Regions from separate parts of the Streptomyces sp. PL-29 genome, predicted to be linked through region 2. Evidence: riboswitches for the same ligand, from Rfam matches in the RefSeq annotation. Region 2 holds a riboswitch; the other holds the start of a gene.
What was found. A riboswitch is a leader RNA that binds a small molecule or an ion and turns the genes downstream of it on or off. The one in region 2 is predicted to bind glycine.

Region 1: another riboswitch for glycine. It lies ahead of gcvP (aminomethyl-transferring glycine dehydrogenase); the one in region 2 lies ahead of gcvT (glycine cleavage system aminomethyltransferase GcvT).

What each region holds. Positions count from the first base shown of each region.
Region 1 covers NZ_CP136996.1:1,046,451-1,054,793, forward strand. Annotated here, with positions in the region: gene R4Z63_RS04740 (hypothetical protein) at 1-219, shown strand, start outside; gene R4Z63_RS04745 (DUF5999 family protein) at 481-669, shown strand; gene gcvP (aminomethyl-transferring glycine dehydrogenase) at 767-3,652, opposite strand; glycine riboswitch at 3,849-3,947, opposite strand; gene R4Z63_RS04755 (PRC-barrel domain-containing protein) at 4,069-4,434, shown strand; gene R4Z63_RS04760 (DNA polymerase IV) at 4,454-5,857, opposite strand; gene R4Z63_RS04765 (MerR family transcriptional regulator) at 5,911-6,549, opposite strand; gene R4Z63_RS04770 (bifunctional nuclease family protein) at 6,730-7,203, opposite strand; gene ftsR (transcriptional regulator FtsR) at 7,267-8,028, opposite strand; gene R4Z63_RS04780 (FHA domain-containing protein) at 8,072-8,343, opposite strand, start outside.
Region 2 covers NZ_CP136996.1:4,975,803-4,984,145, forward strand. Annotated here, with positions in the region: gene R4Z63_RS23055 (AMIN-like domain-containing (lipo)protein) at 1-150, opposite strand, end outside; gene R4Z63_RS23060 (L-serine ammonia-lyase) at 302-1,684, opposite strand; gene glyA (serine hydroxymethyltransferase) at 2,023-3,279, opposite strand; gene gcvH (glycine cleavage system protein GcvH) at 3,295-3,675, opposite strand; gene gcvT (glycine cleavage system aminomethyltransferase GcvT) at 3,779-4,894, opposite strand; glycine riboswitch at 5,066-5,168, opposite strand; gene R4Z63_RS23080 (AAA family ATPase) at 5,358-6,035, shown strand; gene R4Z63_RS23085 (enhanced serine sensitivity protein SseB) at 6,150-6,884, shown strand; gene R4Z63_RS23090 (enhanced serine sensitivity protein SseB C-terminal domain-containing protein) at 6,981-7,721, shown strand; gene R4Z63_RS23095 (ABC transporter permease) at 8,189-8,343, shown strand, end outside.

The DNA of each region.
Region 1 (8,343 bases), 3.9 Mb from region 2:
CTCTACATGCTGACGCTCTGGCTGCACGGGGCGGTGGGCGCGGACCCCGCCGCCGGGCTGCCCGCCGGCGAGGACCTGCTGGTGCCGCTGGCCCCAGCCCCGCCCGGCATCGCCGCGTACCGACCGCATCCGGTCTCCGAACTCCTGCCGGTGCTGACCCACCGGCTCACGCCGGCGACGGCGCCGGCCCCTCCCTCGCTGGCCGCGCCCGCCGCCTGACCCGATGGACCCATTCGGCCTAGTCCACCCGGGCCACCCGTGAACCATCCGAAATGACAGGGGAGTTGGCCTGAACCGCCCGCACGAGTGATGCGTCATCAATCCATGAGGACAGCTGCCGGGAAATCCCTGCGAAGCAGCTGTCGTGGGGGAACACTGATGGCAAGCGCCCCGCGGCTGCGGGGATGACCCAGGGGGACGGCCATGAACCAGGTATCGAGCCGTAGCACTCAGACCACACCGCAGCGAAAGAACGCATCCATGTGCCAGCACCAGCCAGCCTGCCCGTCTGCCGAATCCGCCGACCGGGAGGCCGCGCGCCCGGTGGCCAACCATCCGGAACAGGGCTGGAGCCTGCTGTGCAACGGCGTCCTGCTCTTCGAGGACACCGGTGAGCTGCTGCCGGACGGGCAGATCATCGCCCCGCACCGCCCGCTCGCGGCGGCGTAGGCGAGGACGCAGGACGGTGAAGGGGCCGGCCCCGGGAGAGTCTCCCGGGGCCGGCCCCTTCACCATGTCGTGCGACGGCCTCAGAGGCGGGGGCGCCTCAGTTGTCGTACTCGTCCAGCGGCGGGCAGGAGCACACGAGGTTGCGGTCGCCGAAGGCACCGTCGATGCGGCGCACCGGCGGCCAGTACTTCTCGGCGGCCGTGACGCCGCCCGGGAAGACGGCCTCGTCCCGGGTGTACGGGTGGTTCCACTCGCCGCCCAGCGAAGCCGCCGTGTGCGGGGCGTTCGCCAGCGGGTTGTCGTCCGCCGGCCACTCGCCGCCCGCGACCCGCTCGATCTCGCCGCGGATGGCGATCATCGCGTCGCAGAAACGGTCGATCTCGGCGAGGTCCTCGGACTCCGTCGGCTCGATCATGAGCGTTCCGGCGACCGGGAAGGACATCGTCGGCGCGTGGAAGCCGTAGTCGATCAGGCGCTTGGCGATGTCGTCCACGCTGACGCCCGTGGCCTTCGACAGCGGGCGCAGGTCGATGATGCACTCGTGCGCGACCAGGTTGCCCGGGCCGGTGTAGAGCACGGGGTAGTGCGGCTCCAGGCGCTTGGCGATGTAGTTGGCGCCGAGCACCGCGACCTGGGTGGCGCGCTTGAGGCCCTCGCCGCCCATGAGGCGCACGTACGACCAGGAGATCGGCAGGATGCCGGCCGATCCCCACGGCGCGGCCGAGATCGGGCCGACGCCCGTCTCCGGGCCGGCCGTCGGCTGCAGCGGGTGGTTCGGCAGGTACGGCGCCAGGTGCGCCCGGACGCCGACCGGGCCGACGCCCGGACCGCCGCCGCCGTGCGGGATGCAGAAGGTCTTGTGCAGGTTCAGGTGCGAGACGTCGCCACCGAAGTGACCCGGCTTGGCCAGGCCGACCAGGGCGTTCAGATTGGCGCCGTCGACGTAGACCTGGCCGCCGGCCTCGTGCACCTGGGCGCAGATGTCGGCGACGTGCTCCTCGAACACACCGTGCGTGGAGGGGTAGGTGATCATCAGCACGGCGAGCTCGTCACGGTGCTGCTCGATCTTGGCACGCAGGTCGTCCGCGTCCACCTCACCGTCGTCGGCCGTCTTGACGACGACGACCTTCATGCCGGCCATCACGGCGCTGGCGGCGTTGGTGCCGTGCGCGGAGGACGGGATGAGGCAGATGGTGCGCTGCTCGTCGCCGTTGGCCCGGTGGTAGGCGCGTACGGCCAGCAGACCGGCGAGCTCGCCCTGGGAGCCGGCGTTCGGCTGGATGGAGACCTTGTCGTAGCCGGTGACCTCGCAGAGACGTTCCTCCAGCTCGTTGATGAGCGTGAGGTACCCCTCGGCCTGCTCCACCGGCGCGAAGGGGTGCAGCTGGCCGAACTCGGGCCAGGTCACCGGCTCCATCTCGGTGGTCGCGTTGAGCTTCATGGTGCAGGAGCCCAGCGGGATCATGCCGCGGTCCAGCGCGTAGTCCTTGTCCGAGAGCCTGCGCAGGTAGCGCAGCATCGCGGTCTCAGACCGGTGCTGGTGAAAGACCGGGTGCGTCAGGTACGCGTCCGAGCGCAACAGGCCCTCGGGCAGGGTGTCGGCCGTGGCCTCGTCGAGCGCCTCGATGTCGGCGGTGACGCCGAAGGCGGCCCAGACGGCCTCGATGTCGGCGCGCAGCGTGGTCTCGTCACAGCTGATCGAGACGAGGTCGGCGTCGACCCGGTGCAGGTTGACCCCGCCCTCCCGGGCGGCCGCGACGACCTCGGCCGCGCGGCCCGGCACACGGACGGTGATCGTGTCGAAGTAGGCGCCGTGTACGGTCTCGACTCCGCCGGCCCGCAGACCGGCGGCGAGCAGCGCCGCGTAGCGGTGGGTGCGGCGGGCGATGGTCCGCAGGCCGTCCGGGCCGTGGTAGACGGCGTACATGCCGGCCATGACGGCGAGCAGCACCTGCGCGGTGCAGATGTTGCTGGTGGCCTTCTCACGGCGGATGTGCTGCTCGCGGGTCTGCAGGGCCAGGCGGTAGGCCTTGTTGCCGTCCGCGTCCACCGAGACGCCGACGAGGCGGCCGGGCAGCGAACGGGCGTGCTTGTCCTGGACGGCCATGTAGCCGGCGTGCGGTCCGCCGAAGCCCATCGGGACACCGAAGCGCTGGGTGGTGCCCACGGCGATGTCGGCTCCGAGGGCGCCCGGGGACGTCAGGAGGGTCAGGGCGAGCAGGTCGGCCGAGACGGTGACGATGGCGCCGAGCTCGTGCGCCTGGTCGATGACCGGCTTGATCTCCCGGACGGCGCCGGAGGCACCCGGGTACTGGAGCAGGACGCCGTAGACGCCGCGCTCGGCGATCTCGGCGGGGATGCCGTCGGAGAGGTCGGCGACGACGACCTCGATGCCGATCGGCTCGGCGCGGGTCTCGATGACGGCGATGGTCTGCGGCAGGGCGTCGGCGTCGACGAGGAAGACGTTGCCCTTGACCTTGCCCACGCGGCGGGCCAGGGTCATGGCCTCGGCGGCCGCGGTGCCCTCGTCGAGCAGCGAGGCGCCCGAGGTCGGCAGGCCGGTGAGGTCGGCGACGACGGTCTGGAAGTTCAGGAGGGCCTCGAGGCGGCCCTGCGAGATTTCCGGCTGGTAGGGCGTGTACGCCGTGTACCAGGCCGGGTTCTCCATGACGTTGCGGAGGATCACCGGCGGGGTGAAGGTCCCGTAGTAACCGAGACCGATCATGGGGGTGAGGACCTGGTTGCGGTCGGCGAGCGAGCGCAGCTCGGCGAGCACCTCGGCCTCGGTCCGCGCCTCGGGGAGGTCGAGCGCGTCGGCGGTCTTGATCACATCCGGCACCGCGGCGGCGGTCAGTTCGTCCAGGGAGCCGTAGCCCACCTGGGCGAGCATCTTCGCCTGCGCCTCGGCATCCGGGCCGATGTGGCGCTGTTCGAAGGGGATGCCTCGCTCCAGCTGGGAGAGCGGAATGCGGTTGGCGGTCATGTACGGAGGCCTCCTGGTCATATGACCTGCGAGGGGCACCACGGCGCGGGCACCCGGACGGCCTCCCCCTCTGTCATCTGCACCTGAGAGTTTCACCGGATCTCACGGGGGTCTCCCGAGAGCTCCGGCTTTCACCGTCGGTGAGGAGGGGGACCGGCACTGCGCGCCCGGCACCCGCCCTGCTTTCCAGAGTGGCCTCGTCCGTGCGGTACGTATGCCTGAGAGATTCCGGGGAGGATTTGCTCCTTCGGCGCCTCCGTCTTGCTCACTCGGAGGACTCTCCCGCACAGGGTCGACAGCCGTCACCCAGCCTACCAGCGGGGTTCAAGAGGCTCCCCGAGTGGCCTCCTCTGCGGAAATGCCCTTCTGTAGTCACTAGGGAGCAGTTGCGACAGTTGCGACCATTTGGAGGGACCGTGCAGACCGACATCGATCCGCGCAGCCTGATCGGCCGCAAGGCGTTCGACCGCAACGGTGCCAAGATCGGCACCATCGACGAGGTCTACCTCGACGATGCCACGGGTGTCCCGGAATGGGCCGCCGTCCGCACCGGCTTCTTCGGCCGGGACGCCTTCGTGCCGCTGGAGCCGAGCGAGATGGTCGGCGAGACCCTGCGGGTGCCCTTCGAACGCTCCCTCATCAGGGACGCACCGGATTTCGGCGTCGGCCGCCACCTCTCCCCCGAGCAGGAACTCCAGCTCTATCACCACTACGGCCTGGACACGGCCCTCCCGTCCGACGTCGACCGCGACTTCGGCCGGCTGGCGGGCGACGAGGGCTGACCCGCGCCCCGGCGCCGCCCTACGCGGCCTCCCCCACCAGCGGCAACGGGTCGGACGGCGCCAGATCCGGGTCGTCCACCCGGAAGGTCCGCACCCGGCCGGGCTCCGACCCGGGCTGTTCGAACCGGACGGTGACCCGCCCCACCCCGCTGCCCTGGACCCACCCCGGCCCGTACAGCACGTGGCGTACGTCGCTTCCGGCCGCCCAGCGGCGCTCGGGAGCCTCTTGCTGCTCCGCGGGCGCCGGCGGCCCCTCCTGTGGCTTCTCGTCCCCTCCGGCGGCCTCCGGCTCGGTTCCCCCGGCCGCACCGCCCGTACCGTCCACCTCGGCCGCCACCTGAGGCTCGGCCGCGAGCGACTGGGCGAAGAGGTCCTCCTGCGTGTAGTCCGCCAGGCCGGTCACCCCCACCCCCAGCAACCGCACGCCTCCCGTGGTGTCCACCGCCTCCAGCAGCCGCGCGGCGGCCTCCCGCACCACCGCCGCGTCGTCCGTGGGGCCGCGCAGCGTCTCGGACCGCGTCAGCGTGGAGAAGTCGTAGCGCCGCACCTTGAGCACGATCGTGCGCCCCGAGTGCCCGGAGCCCCGCAGCCGCTGCACGCACCGGTCGGCGAGTCGCTGCACCTCGCCCCGGATCCGCACCCGGTCGTGCAGATCCACGTCGAAGGTGTCCTCGACCGACACCGACTTGGCGTCCCGCTCCGCGACCACCGGCCGGTCGTCCAGGCCCAGCGCCATCCGGTACAGCCCCGTGCCGTGCGCGCGCCCGAGCATCCGGACCAACTCGTCCTCCCCGGCCTCCGCCAGGTCCCCCACCGTGGTGATCCCGGCGCGGCGCAGGTGCTCCCCGGTGGCCGGCCCCACCCCCGGCAGAGTCCGCACCGGCATCGGAGCGAGCAGTTCCCGCTCGGTCCCGGGCTCGATCAGCAGCAGCCCCGCGGGCTTGGCCTCCTCCGAGGCGACCTTGGCCAGCATCTTCGACCCGGCCAGCCCCACGGACCCGCTGAGCCCGGTGGCGGCGGTGATGCCGGCCCGCAGCCGCTCGCCCGTCGCCCGCGCCGAGTGCGAGTCGAAGGCCGCCCCGCCCGCCTCCAGGTCCACGAAGGCCTCGTCCAGGCTGAGCGGCTCCACCAGCGGCGACAGTTCCCGCAGCATGGCCATGACCACGTCGCTGACCTGCCGGTAGAGCGTGAACCGCGGGATCAGGTAGGCGCCGTTCGGGCAGAGCCGCCTGGCCTGCGCCGTGGGCATCGCCGAATGCACCCCGAACCGTCGGGCCTCGTAGGAGGCGGTGGCGACGACCCCCCGTGGTCCGAGCCCTCCGACGATGACGGCCTTGCCGCGCAGGCTCGGCTTCGACGCCTGCTCGACGGAGGCGTAGAAGGCGTCCATGTCCAGATGCAGGATGGTCGGGGCGGCTCTCACGGCACCGATGCTGCCCTACGCCACTGACATTCCCGCGGCCCGGGCAGGCCGGCTCAGCCGGCTCGGTTGCGACGGGCGGCCAGCTCGTCCGCCGGGTGGTGCCGGACCAGGGTCTCGCCGGTGTCCACCCGCTCCCCGTGCAGCTGTGACAGGGCGTTGCGCACGTCGCGCCACACCACCCCCACGGCGATGCCGAAGACGCCCTGCCCACCCTGGAGGAGACTCACGACCTGGTCCGGCGAGGTGCACTCGTACACCGTGGCGCCGTCGCTCATCAGCGTCATCCGCTCAAGGTCGGCGAGGCCGCGGTCGTGCAGATGCTGCACCGCCGTGCGGATGTTCTGCAGCGCCACACCGGTGTCCAGGAAACGCTTGACGATCTTGAGTACCACGACGTCGCGGAAGCTGTAGAGGCGCTGCGTTCCGGAGCCGTAGGCGGCCCGCACGCTGGGCTCCACCAGCCCGGTGCGCGCCCAGTAGTCGAGCTGCCGATAGGTGATGCCGGCCGCGGCGCACGCCGTGGGTCCGCGGTAGCCGACCTGCTCGGGCGCCGGGTCGCCGTCCGGCGAACCGACCGGCGTCGACTCCGGCTGGCGGCGCGCGGGTCCGGCCGCACCACCGTGCAGCGGGTACGGCCCGGTGCCACTCCGTACGGGGGTGCCCCCGGTCGTACCGTCGCCCGTGATCCTCACGCCGACCCTCCGTCCTTGACCTGCCCACCTCGAAGGTAGGCAGTCACCAGGGGTGCGTCAACGATCGCCACACTCGGCACGCCGAGTGATAATCACCCTGAGAGTGGTTTCCCGTATCCGATTGCGGGGAAAGGCTACTCGAATGGGGTGATGGCGCGGCGTGGAGGACGCGGCGGCGACTCACTGTTGGCCGGTACCGAAGTCCTCGGGCGAGATCTGGTCGAGGAACTCGCGGAACTTCTCCACCTCGTCCTCCTGCTCGTCCGGAATGGCGATTCCGGCGTCGTCCAGCACGCCGTCACTGCCGTAGATCGGTGTCCCCGTCCGCAGGGCGAGGGCTATGGCGTCGGAAGGCCGCGCGCTCACCTCGACCCCGCTGGCGAAGACGAGCTCCGCGTAGAAGACGCCCTCCCGCAGATCCGTGATCCGGACCTCGGTGAGCTCCTCACCGACCGCCTCCAGCACGTCCTTGAACAGGTCGTGCGTCAGCGGCCGGGCAGGGGCCATACCCTGCTGGGCGAAGGCAATGGCCGTCGCCTCTCCCGGACCGATCCAGATGGGGAGGTACCGGTCGCCTCCCACTTCACGCAGGAGCACGATCGGTTGGTTGGAGGGCATTTCCACCCGGACACCCACAACGTCGAGCTCGTTCACACAGCAACCCTAGGACCTGCCCGGCAGGTTTGGGTAGTCGGGGCTCCACCTCGGCCGCCGCGCTCAGCGCAACCGGACCCCGAGGGCCGTCTGCACCAAGGCCTCGTGCAGCCGTACGGAGAGCCCCGCGAGCTCTTTCACCGTGGCCTGTGCGTGGGCCCTGGTCTGCGGGTTGCGGTGTCGGCGCAAGGGTGCGACGACCTGCTCCACCAGCCCCGCCTCCCGGTCGGCGGCCGCCTTCATCGCGCGCAGGTGGCGCGGCTCCAGGCCGAAACGCCCCAGGTCGGCCACGAGCCGGGCCACGGTGAGCGCGTCGGCGTCGAACCCGCCGCCCGGCGCCTCGGCGAGGAGCCCGTACGACTCCCACTCGGCGAGCTGCTCCTCGTCCACGCCCACGGCCTCCAGGAGCTCGGCCCGCCCCACCCGGGCGGCGGGAGGCTCCTCCTGCCCCGTCTCGCCGTACAGGGCGGCGGGGTCCGACGGATCGGCGCAGTCGCCGTGCGCCGCCGGTGCCGGGATGCGGACCTGCTCCCCGCGTGCAAGGGCGTCGAGCTGCTCGCGGATGACTTTCAGCGGCAGGTAGTGATCACGCTGCAGGCGCAGGATGCGGGCGAGGCGCTCCACGTCCTCCGTGCTGAACTTGCGGTACCCGGAAGGTGTACGCCGGGGTTCGACCAGCCCCTCCGCCTCCAGGAAACGGATCTTCGAGATCGTGACTTCGGGGAACTCGTCACGCAGCGTGGTGAGCACCGTGCCGATGCTCACCAGCCGCCCGGCCGAGCCGGCGGTGCCGTTCCCGGCGCCGCCTGTCGGGTTGCGCAGCATGGGACCTTCCCTCGGGTGCCCCCGGACCGGGTCCGGGGGAGGGTCAGACGCCCCGCAGGCTCGCGTAGAAGACCAGCCGGTACTTGCCGATCTGCACCTCGTCGCCGTTGTGCAGGGCGACGGAGTCGATGGGTTCACGGTTGACGTACGTGCCGTTGAGGCTGCCGACATCGGCCACGGTGAAGCCGCCGTCCTGACTCCTGCGGAATTCGACGTGCCGCCGGGAGACGGTGACGTCGTCCAGGAAGATGTCGCTCTGCGGGTGCCGGCCGGCCGTCGTCAGTTCGCCATCCAGCAGGAAGCGGCTGCCGGAGT
Region 2 (8,343 bases):
CCCGCCCCAGCGGGCGTTCACGACGAGCGGGGTCGGGACCTCGGTGGAGGCGAGTGAGGAGGCGGAGGCGGGCGAGGCGAACGCCAGTCCGGCGGCGAGCAGCGCGCCGGAGGCCAGAGCCACGAACCGCCGGAGACGTGTGTGGATCATGTTGTCCCCCCGATTCTCAAGAGACGGGGACTGATGGCACCACCTGGGACGCCGCTCCGGGCTCCTCCGGTTCCACCGGGTGGACGGTGTACCGGACGCCGCAGGGGCTCGGCGCAACCCGCGCCGGGCCCCTGCGGTCACCAGGAGGGCATCAGCACTCGATGACGTTGACCGCGAGGCCGCCGCGGGCGGTCTCCTTGTACTTGACCTTCATGTCGGCGCCGGTCTCCTTCATGGTCTTGATGACCTTGTCGAGGGAGACCTTGTGCGAGCCGTCGCCGCGCATCGCCATCTTGGCGGCGGTGACGGCCTTGACCGCGGCCATGCCGTTGCGCTCGATGCAGGGGATCTGGACCAGTCCGCCGACCGGGTCGCAGGTCAGGCCCAGGTTGTGCTCCATGCCGATCTCGGCGGCGTTCTCGACCTGCTCCGGCGTGCCGCCCAGCACCTCGGCGAGGGCGCCGGCCGCCATCGAGCAGGCCGATCCCACCTCACCCTGGCAGCCGACCTCGGCGCCGGAGATCGACGCGTTCTCCTTGAACAGCATGCCGATCGCGCCCGCGGCGAGCAGGAAGCGGACCACGCCGTCCTCGTCCGCGCCCGGCACGAAGTTCATGTAGTAGTGCAGCACGGCCGGCAGGACGCCCGCGGCGCCGTTCGTCGGGGCCGTCACGACCCGGCCGCCCGCCGCGTTCTCCTCGTTGACCGCCATCGCGTAGATCGTCGTCCACTCGCTGCGGTGCATCATCGGGTCGCCCTCGGTGCGCAGCTGGCGCGCCGTGGAGGCGGCGCGGCGCTTGACCCGCAGGCCGCCCGGGAGGATGCCCTCGCGGGACATGCCGCGCGAGACGCAGGACTGCATGACGCGCCAGATCTCCAGGAGGCCCTCGCGGATCTCCTCCTCCGTACGCCAGGCCTTCTCGTTCTCCAACATCAGGGAGGAGATCGACAGGCCGGTCTCGTCGGCCAGCCGCAGCATCTCGTCACCGGAGCGGAAGGGGTACTTCAGCACCGTGTCGTCGAGCTTGATCCGGTCCTCGCCCACCGCGTCCTCGTCGACGACGAAACCGCCGCCGACCGAGTAGTAGGTCTTCTCCAGCAGAGGGGTGCCGGCCTCGTCGTACGCGAAGAGCGTCATGCCGTTCGCGTGGTACGGCAGGGACCGCCGGCGATGCAGGATCAGCTGGTTCGGCTCGTCGAAGGCGATCTCGTGGACGTCGCCTATCTCCGCCCCGAGCAGCCGCAGGCGGCCGCTCCTGCGGATGCGATCCACCTCGTCGTCCGCCGTCTCCACGTCCACGGTGCGGGGGGAGTGGCCTTCCAGACCGAGCAGCACGGCCTTGGGCGTGCCGTGGCCGTGGCCGGTCGCGCCGAGGGAGCCGAAGAGCTCTGCCCGCACGGAGGCCGTCTGGGCGAGCACGCCGTCCTTCTTCAGTCGCGTCACGAACATGCGCGCGGCGCGCATCGGACCGACCGTGTGGGAGGAGGAGGGACCGATGCCGATGGAGAAGAGGTCGAAGACGGAGATGGCCACGGTGGCGGACTCCCTTGTCTGCTCGTGGGGTGGGAGGGGGCAGGAGAGGCGGATTGTTCAGATTTTGTCCGACAGACGAGCTTAACGCGGTGCGGTGAACGTCCTGGCTGCCGGACGAGGTGGGAAGGATTACGTGGACAGGTCGGGAAGGTGTCCACTCGCGCCGCGGGGGCGCGGCGCCGGGCCCCGCCGGCTGCCGGAGACCGGCCCCGGCGCCGGGCGGCAGGGGTGTCCGCCCGCCCGGGGCGGGTGCCGGACGCGCCGGGGTGGACGCCGGCGGGTACGGGAAGGGCCCGGCCCGTGCGCAGACGACGAGGCCGGGCCCTTTCGCGCCGCCGCTAGAGCGACGGGTACAGCGGGAACTTCGCGGCGAGCGCCGAGACGCGCGCCTTGAGGCCCTCGGCGTCGTACGTCGGCTTCAGCGCCTGCGCGATGATCTCGGCGACCTCGGTGAAGGCCTCGGCGTCGAAACCGCGGGTGGCGAGGGCCGGCGTGCCGATCCGCAGACCCGAGGTCACCATCGGCGGCCGCGGGTCGTTCGGGATGGCGTTGCGGTTGACCGTGATGCCGACCTCGTGCAGGCGGTCCTCGGCCTGCTGGCCGTCCAGCTCGGAGTTGCGCAGGTCGACCAGGACCAGGTGCACGTCGGTGCCGCCGGTGAGGACGTCCACGCCCACGGCCTTGACGTCGTCCTGGACCAGGCGGGCGGCGAGGATCTTCGCGCCTTCCAGGGTGCGCTCCTGGCGCTCCTTGAACTCGGGCGAGCCCGCGACCTTGAAGGAGACGGCCTTGGCCGCGATCACGTGCTCCAGCGGACCGCCCTGCTGGCCGGGGAAGACCGCAGAGTTGATCTTCTTGGCCAGTTCCTGCGTCGACAGGATGACACCGCCGCGCGGACCGCCGAGGGTCTTGTGCGTGGTGGTGGTGACGACGTGGGCGTGCGGCACCGGGTTCGGGTGCAGGCCCGCGGCGACCAGACCGGCGAAGTGCGCCATGTCGACCATCAGGTAGGCGCCCACCTCGTCCGCGATGCGGCGGAAGGCGGCGAAGTCCAGCTGGCGCGGGTAGGCGGACCAGCCGGCGACGATCAGCTGCGGCTTGGACTCCTTGGCGAGGCGCTCGACCTCGGCCATGTCCACCTGGCCGGACTCGTCCACGTGGTAGGGGACCACGTTGTAGAGCTTGCCGGAGAAGTTGATCTTCATGCCGTGGGTCAGGTGACCGCCGTGGGCCAGATTCAGGCCCATGATCGTGTCGCCCGGCTTGAGCAGCGCGAACATCGCGGCGGCGTTCGCCTGCGCACCGGAGTGCGGCTGGACGTTCGCGGCCTCGGCGCCGAACAGCGCCTTGATGCGGTCGATCGCGATCTGCTCGACCACGTCGACGTGCTCGCAGCCGCCGTAGTAGCGGCGGCCCGGGTAGCCCTCGGCGTACTTGTTGGTGAGGACCGAGCCCTGGGCCTCCATGACGGCGACCGGAGCGAAGTTCTCCGACGCGATCATCTCCAGGGTGGACTGCTGGCGCACGAGCTCCGCGTCGACGGCTGCGGCGACGTCGGGGTCGAGCTCGTGGAGAGGGGTGTTCAGTACAGACATCAGGATCCCCTGGGGTCAGTTACCGGCGGTGAGCGTGGTGTACTCCTCGAAGGAGAGCGCGTCCTTGGGCTCCTCGGAGAGGCGGACCTTGAACAGCCAGCCGCCCTCGAACGGGGCGGTGTTCACGAGCGCCGGGTCGTCGACGACGTCCTGGTTGGCCTCGACGATCTCGCCGGAGACCGGGGAGTACAGGTCGCTGACCGACTTGGTCGACTCCAGCTCGCCGCAGGTCTCGCCCTCGGTCACGGTGTCGCCGACCTCGGGGAGCTGGGCGTAGACGACGTCACCGAGCGCGTTGGCCGCGAACTCCGTGATACCGACCGTCGCGACGCCGTCCACGACGTCCGACAGCCACTCGTGCTCCTTGGTGTAACGCAGCTTCTCGGGGTTGCTCATGGCCTGATTCTCCTGGATGCGGGGGAGTGGATACGAACTGCGGTCTTGGGTACTGAGACGACGCCGTACGGCTGCCCGGACGGCGGACGTCGTGCGCGGAGGGCTACTTCTGCCGCTTGTAGAACGGCAGCGCGACGACCTCGTACGGCTCATGCGTACCGCGAATGTCGACGCCGACGCCGGAGGTGCCGGGCGCGGCGTGCTCCGCGTCCACGTACGCCATCGCGATCGGCTTGCCCAGCGTCGGGGACGGGGCGCCCGAGGTGACCTCGCCGATGACCTTGCCGTCGGCGACGACGGGGAAGCCGGCGCGCGGGACGCGGCGGCCCTCGGCGATCAGGCCGACCAGCTTGCGCGGGGCCTGGTCGGCGGCCTTCTCGGCGGCGGCCTCCAGGGCGGCGCGGCCGACGAAGTCCCCCTCCTTCTCGAACTTCACGACCCGGCCCAGACCTGCGTCGAACGGGGTCAGGGAGGTGGTCAGCTCGTGCCCGTACAGCGGCATGCCCGCCTCCAGGCGCAGGGTGTCGCGGCAGGACAGGCCGGCCGGAACCAGGCCGACGCCCTCGCCGGCCTTGGTCAGCGCCTGCCACAGCTCCACGGCGTGCTCGGGGGCGACGAACAGCTCGAAGCCGTCCTCGCCGGTGTAGCCGGTGCGTGCGATCAGCGCGGGCACGCCCGCGACGGTGCCCGGCAGGCCCGCGTAGTACTTCAGGCCGTCGAGGTCGGCGTCGGTGAGCGACGCCAGGATGCCGGGGGACTCCGGACCCTGCACGGCGATCAGCGCGTACGCGTCGCGGTCGTCGCGGACCTCGGTGTCGAAGCCGGCGGCACGCTCGGTCAGGGCGTCGAGGACGACCTGGGCGTTGGAGGCGTTGGCGACGACCATGTACTCGGTCTCGCCGAGGCGGTAGACGATCAGGTCGTCGACGATCCCGCCGTCCTCCTGGCAGATGTGCGTGTAGCGGGCACGGCCGACACCGACGGTGGAGATGTTGCCGACCAGCGCGTAGTCCAGGGCCTTGACGGCCTCCGGGCCGGTCAGCGTGATCTCGCCCATGTGCGACAGGTCGAAGAGGCCGGCCTTGGTGCGTACGGCGTTGTGCTCGTCGCGCTCGCTGGCGTACCGCAGCGGCATGTCCCAGCCCGCGAAATCGGTCATGGTCGCACCGAGCGAACGGTGCAGCGCATCGAGGGCGGTCAGGCGGGGGGCAGTGCTCATGGGTGTGGCTCCCGGGTCCCAGGGCATCGACATGACATGACGAGGACGTTCCTCCCCATCTGTCATCGGAACCTGAGAGGTTCGCCGAGAGTTCCGCCGATCGTCCGATCGCCGGTCTCCCCGACTTGCACCTTGGGTGGAGCTGGCGCGCAGCTCGCTTTTCAGATCTGCCTCATCCACGCGGTACGGGGCCTGAGAGATTCAAGGGAGGTTCTTGCTCCTTCGGCGCCCGGCACGGCCTCGCGGCCTGCCGGGACTCTCCCGCGCGGATTCAAGCGGCCGGTATGCAGTTGGTCCAGATGGCGCACATCATTGCACGGCATGCTCGGGATCGGGGGTGGGGGTCCGAAAGTTCGTACGCCCCTCCGAACGGGCCGAGTGGAACCGTGGATGCCGGATTACCGTCTCTTTACACTCGGTGGGAAGGGTCCCGGTGGCCCGACGCGGGGGGAAGGCGAGCACTGTGCGGAGATTCGGAGTGGTGACGGCGACGGGAGCCGTCGAAGCGGTGCCGGCCCAGCGGCGCGGCGCGCGCGAGCGCGGGAGGGCTGCCGACGGCGGCCTCGGCCCCGTGCGCGACCTGCGCGGCCCCGCACTGCGCGGACCCCGGCGGCTCGGCTTCGCCGAGGGCGACATCGTCGTGGTCTCCGGGCTGCCCGGCGGCGGCAAGAGCACGCTGATCAAGCGAGCCGCGCCGGAGGGCGGCGCCGTCGACTCCCAGGACACCCGTGAACGCTGGGAGCGCCGGATGCCCGCCCGGCTGCCCTACGCCGTCTACCGCCCGCTGGTACGCGCCGCGCACTACTGGGGGCTGTACCGGATCCTGCGCTCCGGCGACTCCGTCGTCGTCCACGACTGCGGCACTCAGAGCTGGGTGCGCGCCCTGCTCTCCGCGGCCGCGCGCCGCCGGGGCCGGTCGCTGCACCTCGTCCTCCTGGACAGCAGCCCCGAGGAGGCGCTCTCCGGCCAGGCCGCGCGGGGCCGGGGGGTGTCTGCCTACGCCTTCGCCCGCCACCGCGGCGCCGTGGGCCGCCTGCTGCGCGACGCCGAGGCGGGCCGCCCGCCCGCCGGCTGCGCCTCCGCGACCCTGCTGGACCGCCGCTCGGCCGCCGCCGTGACGGGGATCGGTTTCCACGGCTGACCGCCGGGCCGGGCCGACCCGGATCCCCGGCGGCGGTGCCCGCCCCGCGGCCGGTACCCTGCGGGGCGACACGCGCGGGACCGCACGTGCGGGACCAGACAGGGGCAGGGGCAGATGCAGGGCAGCGGCTGGCCGGAAAATGAGCTGGAGCAGGTGCTCGGGGCGGCGCTCGGGCAGCCGGACGCCGGCGGCCGGATCCTGGAGGTGCTCGGGCGCAGCAGGGTGTGGGTGCCCCTGCCGGGCGGCGGCGGCCCCGACACGGCCGGTCTGGACCTGCCCACCATGGACATCGGCGGGGCGGCGTACGTCCCGGTCTACAGCTCCGAGGCCCAGTTCCTCGCCTGTGTCGGCCCCGGCATGGACTTCGCGGTGGCCCCGGCGGTCGAGTTCGCCCGGGGGCTGCCCCCGCAGCTCGGCATCGCGGTCAATCCGGAGGGCGCCGTCGGCGTCCCGCTGCCCCCGCCCGCCGTCGCCGAGCTCTGCCGTGCGGGCCGCAGCCCGCTCGACGGCTCCGCGACCGGCGGCCGCGTACGGCTCTTCGAGCCCGACTGGCAGGAGGACCCGGTGGACTTCCTGGCTGCCGCCGGCGAGGAGTTCCGCGCCACCGGAGTGGTCGCGGCGGCGCACCGCTGCCTCGCCAGCGTCGAGGGCGGGGCACCGGAACTCTTCGTCGGTGTCCGCCTGGCGGGGTGGGAGCCACAGATGCGGGAGGCGCCGATGGAGGCGCTCGGACGCGCCCTGGCGCGCGTTCCGGCGCCGTGGCCCGTGCAACTGATCCTCCTGGACGCGGCCCAGGACCCGGTCACGGACTGGATTCGTGAGCGCGTACGCCCCTTCTACCTCGCGTAGGGCCGCTTAAGCTGGTTACATCTCCCGGCCGCACGCATGAGCGCTGGCCCGGGTAAGGCACGCGTGGAGCGACGGGCGGACGAAGAGGGGTACCGGGTGAGTGCGTCAGGCACGGCCGCGGCCGGGCAGGTCGAGCACATGATGCGCCAGGTGACTCCCGGGCGCTACGAGAGCTACGAGTCACTGCTGCGGGCCCTGTCCGAGGGCCGGCTGTGGATGCTGCTGTGGCAGGGGCAGCCGGGGTCCCCGGACGCCCAGTACGGCGGCATGGAGGTCGAGGGGCTCGGCTACGCCCCCTGCGTCACCTCCCCCCAGGAACTGGCCGCGAGCGGCTGGAACCGGGGCTACGAAGTGGTCACGGGGCGGGACATCGCCCGCGCCCTCTACCCGGACCGCTGGGGTCTGTGGCTCAACCCGCATGCCCAGGGCGGCGGCCTCGGCGTGCCCTGGGCCGACCTGCGCCGCATCGCGACCGGCCTGGACCGGATGCCCGCGGGCCCGCTGCGGCTGTCCGAGCCCAGCATCGAACTGCCCCAGTTCTACGGCCTGCTGACCCAGCATGCGCACCGCACACCGGCCGTGCGGTCGCTGCGCCGCGTCTGGGTGCAGCCGGCACTCGGGTCCCCTTACCTCGCCGTCGGGCTCGACCTGTACGACGCCTCCGCGCCCGCGCTGGAATCCGTACGGGAAATGATGCGCCAGTCGGTCGGGGCGGTGCCCGAGGGCGTCCCGGTGTGCACCGTCGCGCTGGGCGACGAGCACGACCCCGTGGCGATGTGGCTGCGGGCGCAGACCCGGCCCTTCTACGACCGCGAGGGCCAGGCCCCGGCGTACTGACCCGGCCCGCCCCCAGGAGCCCCCGCGGACCCGCGGGGGCTCCTGGCGCGAAATCCGCATATCGAGACGTCCATCTCGAAGGCCGCACCGGTCCCATCGGTGCGGCCTTCGGCATATCCGCTGAATAGGCCCAAGATTCACGTCTGAAAGGGCAGTTGGGTCTGATGTCCGTTCCGCGCCGAACGCGCGGTGTTTCACCGCTCAACAGGCCTGGCGGTTCGGATAGCGGAAGGTGTAAGCCCAGATCACGGTTGCGCATCACATCCCCGGGGGGTCTGGCGGGCGGTTGAGAGCGCGTTGAAGACTCCCCCCACCGAAGGCCGGTCCATCTCACGAACACCGGCTCTTCACGTGCACTTCCGGCACATTTTCTCGCCAATCGCACCACCAGCGACGCCGATTGAACCAAGCCGCCACAGCGGCGGGCATGGGCCGGCCACCGTCGGCCGAGAGGGGTCCCCACCACGATGACGGCACCACTGCACGACACCAACGCGGCCGAGTCCGCGGCCGTGGCCACCCCCGACGTTCCGCAGAAGGCGATCGAGGGCCGCTCGCTCGGCCGGATCGCGTGGACCAGACTCAAGCGCGACAAGGTGGCGATGGCCGGCGGCGCGGTCGT